DNA from 2 places in the Streptomyces sp. NPDC002125 genome. Region 1 is predicted to be linked to the other one. Evidence: riboswitches for the same ligand, from Rfam matches in the RefSeq annotation. Region 1 holds a riboswitch; the other holds the start of a gene.

Region 1 (4,376 bases):
CCTCGCGGGCATGTTCGTGCACATGTTCCGGGTGTTCTTCACCGGTGCGTACCGCAAGCCGCGTGAGATCAACTGGCTCTTCGGTTTCCTGCTGTTCGTGCTCGGCATGTTCACCGGGTTCACCGGCTACTCGCTCCCGGACGACCTGCTCTCCGGTACGGGTGTGCGGTTCACACAGGGCGCGATCCTGTCGATGCCGATCGTCGGTACGTACATCTCGATGTTCCTGTTCGGCGGGGAGTTCCCCGGGACGGAGATCATCTCGAGGTTCTACTCGATCCACATCCTGCTGCTGCCGGGCATCATGCTCGGGCTCGTGGTCGCCCACCTCATCCTGGTGTTCTTCCACAAGCACACGCAGTTCGCGGGTCCGGGGCGTACGAACAAGAACGTCGTCGGCATGCCGCTGCTGCCGGTCTACATGGCCAAGGCCGGAGGCTTCTTCTTCCTGGTCTTCGGCTTCATCGCGATCCTCTCCGCGATCGCCACGATCAACCCGATCTGGGCGCTCGGCCCGTACCGGCCCGACCAGGTGTCCACGGGCGCCCAGCCGGACTGGTACATGGGCTTCGCGGAAGGCTTCGTCCGTGTGATGCCGGGCTGGGAGATCAACCTCTGGGGCCACACGCTGGTCCTGGGCGTGCTCATCCCGCTGGTCCTGTTCGGCGTCGTCCTCGCGGCACTGGCGCTGTACCCGTTCATCGAGTCCTGGATCACCGGGGACAAGCGCGAGCACCACATCCTGGACCGCCCGCGCAACGCCCCGACCCGTACGGGTCTCGGTGTCGCCTGGGTGACGATCTACTTCGTCATGCTCATCGGCGGCGGCAACGACATCTGGGCGACCCACTTCCACCTGTCGCTCAACGCGATCAGCTGGTTCGTGCGTATCGCCTTCTTCGTCGGCCCGGTCCTGGCGTTCGTCGCCACCCGGCGCATCTGCCTCGGCCTCCAGCGCCGCGACAAGGAGAAGGTGCTGCACGGGCGCGAGTCCGGCACCATCAAGCGCCTGCCGCACGGTGAGTTCGTGGAGATCCACGAGCCGCTCGGTCCGGAGCAGCTGCACACGCTCACCGCGCACGAGCAGTACAAGCCGCTCGAGATCGGCCCGACGGTCGACGAGAACGGTGTCGAGCGCAAGCCCTCCACGCTCCAGAAGGTGCGGGCACGGCTCAGCCAGAGCTACTACGGCGAGGACAACCAGATCGCCAAGCCCACTGTCGAGGAGTACAAGGAGATCACCAGCGGCCACGGCCACCACTGATCACCTGAGCTGAACGCCACAGCGGGAGCCCCGTCCATCCGATGGACGGGGCTCTTCGCTGTCCCGGAGCCTCGATAAGGTGGGAGACATCCTTCTATCGGCTGTGGACCCCCAGGAGCGGACCATGAACGTTGTGACCCCGGACGGCGGCGACAGCGTGGCGGACCGTACCTGGCCCGGTGTGCTGACCCCCCTGCTGCGCGGTGAGCACCTGGGCGCGGACGACACCGCGTGGGCCATGGACCGGATCATGAGCGGCGATGCCACGGACGTCCAGATCGCGGGCTTCGCAGTCGCGCTGCGGGCCAAGGGCGAGACCGTGGACGAGGTCGCGGGACTCGTCCGCGCCATGTACGAGCACGCCCACACCATCGACGTGCCCGGCCACACGGTCGACATCGTGGGGACCGGCGGGGACATGGCCAAGACGGTCAACATCTCCACCATGTCGGCGATCGTCGTCGCGGGGACGGGCGCGAAGGTCGTCAAACACGGCAACCGCGCCTCCTCGTCGGCGAGCGGGGCCTCGGACGTGCTGGAGAAGCTGGGCGTCAATCTGGAGCTGACCCCGCAGCGAGTCGTGGCCGTCGCCGAGGAGGCGGGCATCACCTTCTGCTTCGCCGTGAAGTTCCACCCGGCCCTGCGCTATGCCGCGCGGGCCCGCAAGGAGCTCGGCACGCAGACCACCTTCAACATCCTCGGCCCGCTCACCAACCCGGCCAAGGTGCGCTCCCAGGCGATCGGGGTCGCCGACGTGAAGATGGCGCCCATCGTCGCGGGCGTCCTGGCCGGCCGGGGCAACTCCGCGCTCGTCTTCCGGGGCGACGACGGCCTGGACGAGCTGACCACCACCGCGACCTCCCGGGTCTGGATCGTGCGGGACGGGACCGTGCGCGAGCAGGCGTTCGACCCGCGCGACGTCGGCCTCGACCTGGTGCCCGTAGAGGCGCTGCGCGGGGCCGACGCCTCGTACAACGCGGATGTCGCCCGCCGGCTGCTCGACGGGGAGACCGGCCCCGTGCGCGACGCGGTGCTGCTCAACTCCGCAGCTGCGCTGGTCGCGCTGGACCCCGCCGAGTCCACGCTGAACGAGCAGATCGCCGCCAAGATGGCCCTGGCCGCCGGGTCGATCGACTCGGGCGCCGCCAAGAAGGCGCTGGAGCGCTGGGTGGCGGCCAGCAACGCCTGACGGCGCACCGGGTGTGAGCGAGGGCGCAGTCCGCGATACGGACTGCGCCCTTTGCGTGTGCGCGGCGTTGTGGCAAGATGCTGCGCAGGTCATGAGTGACAGCGACTACGGCCCCGGCCCGCTGTCCGGCAACCCTCCGTCCGTGGCGGGGTGCCCCGGGTGAAGACCAGGCCGCAGGCAGCGAGGTCTGCGGCAAGCGCGGGCCCCTCGGCATCGTTGGATGCCACCCCTTGGGGTCCTGGTCCCAGGGAGCCTCTTGTGAGCAAGCGAATGCGATAGGGCTCAACGCCCTTCTCCGCGCACCCTTTTTCCTTTCCTTCCCGTGCCGCAGCGTCCTGTCCGACGCCGGTGCGTGGATTTCGCCTGCCTCTTACGGGAGTTCGCCATGTCTGTCTCCACCGCTGCCGTCGACCAGTCCATTTGTGCGCCTCTGCCGGTTCTCGGTGCGGATGTCACCGTTCCGCTGGTTACCGGCGGAGATGTCACCTACGCGGCACTCGACTACGCGGCCAGCGCCCCGGCCCTCCAGCGGGTGTGGGACGACGTGGCTGCCTACGCCCCGTACTACGGCAGTGTCCACCGCGGCGCCGGCTACCTCTCGCAGCTCTCCACCGACCTCTTCGAGGCCAGCCGCGTGACCGTGGCGGAGTTCCTCGGCTGCCGTGCCGACGACCAGGTGGTCTTCACCCGTTCGACGACCGACTCCCTCAACCTGCTGGCCGCCGCGCTGCCCGCGGACTGCCAGGTGTTCGTGTTCGAGACGGAGCACCACGCCTCGCTGCTCCCCTGGCGGGACGCCCGGGTGAGCTACCTGGACGCTCCTCGGACCCCCGAGCAGGCCGTCGCGACCCTGGAACGCGCGCTGGCCGACCGCGAGCCCCACGGCCCCGCGCTGGTCTGCGTCACCGGCGCGTCCAACGTCACCGGCGAGCTGTGGCCGGTGAAGGAGCTCGCCGCCGCCGCGCACGCCCACGGGGCGCGGATCGTGCTCGACGCCGCGCAGCTGGCGCCCCACCACCCGGTGGACATCGCGGAGCTGGACGTCGACTGGGTCGCCTTCTCCGGGCACAAGCTGTACGCGCCCTTCGGCTCGGGTGTCCTCGCGGGCCGTACGGACTGGCTGCGGGACGCCGAGCCCTACCTCGCGGGCGGCGGCGCCTCCCGCAAGGTCGCCCGGCGCGCCGACGGCGGCGTGGACGTCGAGTGGCACACCAACGCGGCCCGGCACGAGGCCGGCTCGCCCAACGTCATCGGCGTCTACTCCATCGCCGCCGCCTGCAAGGCCCTGACCGAGGCCGGCTTCGACCGCCTGGTCGCGCGGGAGCAGCAGCTGGTCACCCGGGTCCGTGAGGGCCTCGCGGACGTCCCCGAGGTCAAGGTGCTCTCGCTGTTCGGCGACGACGCCCCCCGGGTGGGTGTCATCTCCTTCGTGGTCGAGGGCTGGAACAGCTCGCACTTCGCGGCGGCCCTCTCCGCCGAGTACGGCATCGGGGTGCGCGACGGCCTCTTCTGCGCCCACCCGCTGGTGCGGACCCTGCTCGGCAGCGAGCCGCAGGACCCGGGCGAGTGCGGCGCGCCCGAGGCCGCGCCGGGGGAGAGGTCCCTCAACGCCATCCGGGTGAGTTTCGGCGCCGGTACGCCGGACGAGCACATCGACCGCTTCCTCGGCGCGGTCCGCGAGCTGGTGGCCACGGGCGCCCGCTGGACCTACCGCACGGAGGACGGCCGCTGCGTCCCCGACCGGGGCGCGGCCCAGGTCTGACGACAGCGATACGGCTCCGGCCGGGCGCGGGAGACGGCTCCCGCACCCGGCCGGAGCCGTATGCCGTACGAGGTGGGGTGTACTACGCGTCGAGACCGATGGCGAAGGCCGCCTCGAGGTCGTGCTGCGAGTACGTGCGGAACGCGACATGGGTGTCGGTG
Region 2 (4,376 bases), on a different contig from region 1:
TGTCGTCGGGCAGCAGCCGGAAGTAGTCGACGGGCGCCCAGGGGGTGTGCGAGAAGTGCCCGATGCGCAGGTCGGGGCGGAGCTCGCGCAGTATGCCGGGGACCAGCGAGAGGTGGTAGTCCTGCACCAGGACGGCGGCGCCCTCGCCCGCCTCCTCGGCGAGCGCCTCGGCGAAGGCACGGTTGTACGCCTCGTAGGAGGCCCACTGCCCGCGGAACTCCGCGTCGAAGACCGGCTCCACCGGCGTCTCGTAGATCATGTGGTGGACGAACCAGAGCACGGAGTTCGCGATGCCGTTGTACGCGTCGGCGTGGACCCCGGCGTCGATGTCGAGCATCCGGACGCCCGGCTCGGACACCCCGCGCCGGACCGCCTCGCGGTCGCCGTCGCCGAGGGCGGCGCAGACCCACAGCTTGTCGTCGACGGCGCTGAGGCCGGAGACGAGCCCGCCCCCGCCGCGTTTCGAGTCGAGCGTGCCGTCCTCCCGCAGGGCGTACGACACAGGGCCGCGGTTGGACGCGACGAGGACCTGGGCGGCTTGCTCGGAGACCATGTACCCGAACCTAGCCCGTTCGGGAAGCCGCCAAACGTGAAGTCTGCGTGCGGCTGAGCGAGAAGAACCGTTACGCCGCGTTGCGCGAGGCGTACTCGGCGATCTCCCGCATCGGCGGCCTCTCCTCCGTGTCCACCGCATGGGTGTGCGGGACGAACCCGTCGGGCCCCCGCTCGAACTGGGTGATCTCGGGGCGTACGAGCGAGCCCCGGGAGAGCCGCAGCTGCGCCGTGCGGTAGATCGTGGCGGCCATCCTGCCGAGGGCCTGGCCGTCCTGGTGGCGGTGTTTGCGAACGCCGACGTCGACCTGGGCCAGCGCGTCCAGACCGACCGTGTGCAGGGCGTCGACGAGCAGGCCCAGTTCCACTCCGTAGCCGACGGGGAAGGGCAGCCGTTCGAGCAGGGAGCGCCGTACGGCGTACTCGCCGCCGAGGGGCTGGACGAAGCCGGCGAGGCTCGGCCAGTGCAGGTTGAGCAGGGGGCGTGCCACGAGCTCGGTGACGCGACCGCCCTGGCCTGCGGCTTCGCCGAGCGGGCGGTCGTACATCGCCTTGACGAACTGCACCGTGGGGTCGGTCAGCAGCGGGCCGACGATGCCGGAGACGAAGTCCGCCGAGAAGTCCTTGAGGTCGGCGTCGACGAAGCAGACGATGTCCCCGCTGGTCACCAGCAGCGACCGCCACAGCACCTCGCCCTTGCCGGGGACCGCGGGTACCCGGGGCAGGATCGCGTCCCGGTGCACGACCCGGGCTCCGGCCCGGCGCGCGGCGCGGGCGGTGCCGTCGGTGGAACCGGAGTCGATCACCACCAGTTCGTCCACGAGCTGGACCTTCTCCATCAGCTCGCGCCGGATCTCCGCGACGATCGCGCCGACGGTCGCCTCCTCGTTCAGCGCGGGCAGGACGACGCTGACGCGGGAGCGGTGCGGACCGCTCTCCCGGGCGGCCGTGAGACGGTCGAGCGGGCGGTCTGCGGCCGACCAGGAACGCCTGGTCAGCCAGCGTTCCACCTCTTCCAGCACGGTCGATACTCCCTGTATGTGATCCATCTCGCGGTACGGACGACTATCTCAATCGTCCGGTGCTTCGGTTACAGTCTTGAACAACGCGGATGACCCTCGCATGTCGGGGTCGGTCCGCGAAAAAACGCCCGGATCCATGGTCCGGTGCCATAGCGCTCATCCAGAGGGACTGAGGGAACGGCCCGTTGAAGTCCCGGCAACCCTCCTGCCGACCGCGAGGTCACGGTGGGGAAGGTGCCAATTCCGTCTTGTGGCGAAATACGTCGCAAGGAAGATGAGGAGAAAGGGCCTCCGCCATCATGGCCGTGCAGACAGTTGCCGCCGACACCAGTACTTCCGCCGTGGATCTCGGTCCCGCCGTCGCGCTTTCCTGCCGCGAATGCGGTGAGCGTTTCGAGCTCGGCCCCATTTTCGCCTGCGTGTCCTGTTTCGGGCCGCTCGAAGTGGCGTACGACCTGCCGAGCGGCTCCCCCGAAGAGCTGAAGAAGCGCATCGCCGAAGGCCCGGACAACATCTGGCGCTACGCGCCGCTGCTGCCCGTCCCCTCCGATGTCGCGGACAAGCCCAACATCAACCCCGGCTTCACCAAGCTGGTCAAGGCCGACAACCTCGCCCGCGAGCTGGGCGTGACCGGCGGTCTGTACGTCAAGGACGACTCCGGCAACCCGACGCACTCCTTCAAGGACCGTGTCGTCGCCATCGCCGTCGAGGCCGCCCGCGCCTTCGGTTTCACCACGCTCTCCTGCTCCTCCACCGGCAACCTCGCCGGTGCGGTGGGTGCCGCCGCGGCCCGCGCCGGCTTCCGCTCCTGCGTGTTCATCCCGCACGACCTGGAGCAGGGCAAGGTCGTCATGGCCGCGGTGTACGGCGGCGAGCTGGTCGGCATCGAGGGCAATTACGACGACGTCAACCGCTTCTGCTCGGAGCTCATCGGTGACCCGCTCGGCGAGGGCTGGGGCTTCGTCAACGTCAACCTCCGGCCGTACTACGGCGAGGGCTCCAAGACCCTGGCGTACGAGATCTGCGAGCAGCTCGGCTGGCAGCTGCCCGACCAGATCGTCATCCCGATCGCGTCCGGCTCGCAGCTCACGAAGATCGACAAGGGTCTCCAGGAGCTGATCAAGCTCGGCCTCGTCGAGGACAAGCCGTACAAGATCTTCGGCGCCCAGGCCGAGGGCTGCTCCCCGGTCTCCACCGCCTTCAAGGCCGGTCACGACGTGGTGCGGCCCCAGAAGCCGAACACCATCGCCAAGTCCCTGGCGATCGGCAACCCGGCCGACGGCCCGTACGTCCTGGACATCGCCCGGCGCACCGGTGGTGCCGTGGAGGATGTCAACGACGAGCAGGTCGTCGACGCGATCAAGCTGCTGGCCCGGACCGAGGGCATCTTCGCCGAGACCGCGGGCGGGGTGACGGTCGGTGTGACGAAGAAGCTGATCGACGCCGGTGTGCTCGACCCGGCGCTGACCACCGTCGTCCTGAACACCGGTGACGGCCTGAAGACGCTCGACGCGGTCGCCCCGACGACCGGCCTGTCGGCGACGATCCGGCCCAGCCTGGACGCGTTCCGCGACGCGGGCCTCGCCGCCGCCAGCTGACCACCCGAGACCCAAGGAAGGCACCCACATGAGCGTCAAGGTCCGTATCCCCACCATCCTCCGCACCTACACGGGCGGTCAGGCCGAGGTCGCGGCCGAGGGTGCGACCCTCTCCGAGGTCATCGCGTCCCTGGAGCAGAACCACCCGGGCATCGGCGCCCGCGTCTTGGACGACCAGGGCAAGCTGCGCCGCTTCGTCAACGTGTACGTCAACGACGACGACGTGCGCTTCGAGGGCGGCCTGGACGCGGTCACCCCGGACGGCGCCGGCGTCTCGATCATCCCGGCCGTCGCCGGAGGCTGATCGCCCCTCACGGGCCGGCCCGGCCGCCCGACTGCGCAGCGTGAGCACGATGGCCCCCTCCGCGAGAGAAACGGAGGGGGCCATTCTGCATGGTTGAGCGCGGTACAGTTGGGGAAGTCCCCGCCGCTGCCCGTGCCGCCCGCATATGAGAATGCGCCCGGCCACGACAAGAAGCAGCCAAAGTACGTGAACTCCTTGCGCCATAAGTGGCCTTTGTCAGGCCCGACTTGCCCAGGATGTTCACGAATTCATCCCTTCCGGGCGTTCATGTGTGCCCAGAATTCTCGTCCGATTGACCTGTTGCAGAGGGCAGTTGGGCAGATACATTCGGCCGCGGTCGACGCGTTCCGGCGCACGCCACCCTCTCCTGTCGGAGGGTGAGTTCTGACCCGGGCCCGCGAAGTGCGGTGCTCGTGCAAGGGCCAGTAATAGGGGAGTTAGGCATGGCTCAGGGCACCGTCAAGTGGTTCAACGCGGAGAAGGGGTACGGCTTCATCGCGGTCGACGGTGGTGCGGATGTTTTCGTCCACTACAGCGCGATCCAGATGGACGGGTACCGCACCCTCGAAGAGGGTCAGCGAGTTGAATTCGAGATCTCGCAGGGCCAGAAGGGGCCGCAGGCGGACATGGTCAAGCTCGCCGTCGGCTGAGCTCGGCGCGGTCGTCCGACGACACCACTCACACACGCGGGGCCCGTACCTCCCACCGGGGGACGGGCCCCTCGTGCGTCCCCGGCCGGGCCCGTGGTTGTCCCATCCGGAGGGGGACGCTCGGGCCCGTGGTTGTCCACATCCCGAGGGGGACGCTTGCACTCGCAGGGGTCGAGTGCTAATCATTGGCGTTAGCACTCTCCAGGTGAGAGTGACAGAACTTAGGACCGGGCCGGTGAGGCCCGCACGC

The links. A riboswitch is a leader RNA that binds a small molecule or an ion and turns the genes downstream of it on or off. The one in region 1 is predicted to bind S-adenosylmethionine.
Region 2: linked by a shared signal. The riboswitch ahead of thrC (threonine synthase) and the one ahead of ACWCQM_RS18790 (aminotransferase class V-fold PLP-dependent enzyme) in region 1 are both predicted to bind S-adenosylmethionine.

What each region holds. Positions count from the first base shown of each region.
Region 1 is NZ_JBSFDD010000010.1:6,465-10,840, forward strand. It holds gene qcrB (cytochrome bc1 complex cytochrome b subunit) at 1-1,264, shown strand, start outside; gene trpD (anthranilate phosphoribosyltransferase) at 1,389-2,453, shown strand; SAM riboswitch class IV at 2,541-2,658, shown strand; gene ACWCQM_RS18790 (aminotransferase class V-fold PLP-dependent enzyme) at 2,839-4,215, shown strand; gene ACWCQM_RS18795 (Lrp/AsnC family transcriptional regulator) at 4,298-4,376, opposite strand, start outside.
Region 2 is NZ_JBSFDD010000011.1:169,204-173,579, reverse strand. It holds gene ACWCQM_RS20710 (alpha,alpha-trehalose-phosphate synthase (UDP-forming)) at 1-553, opposite strand, end outside; gene ACWCQM_RS20705 (glucosyl-3-phosphoglycerate synthase) at 624-1,574, opposite strand; SAM riboswitch class I at 1,728-1,855, shown strand; gene thrC (threonine synthase) at 1,874-3,172, shown strand; gene ACWCQM_RS20695 (MoaD/ThiS family protein) at 3,201-3,476, shown strand; gene ACWCQM_RS20690 (cold-shock protein) at 3,920-4,126, shown strand.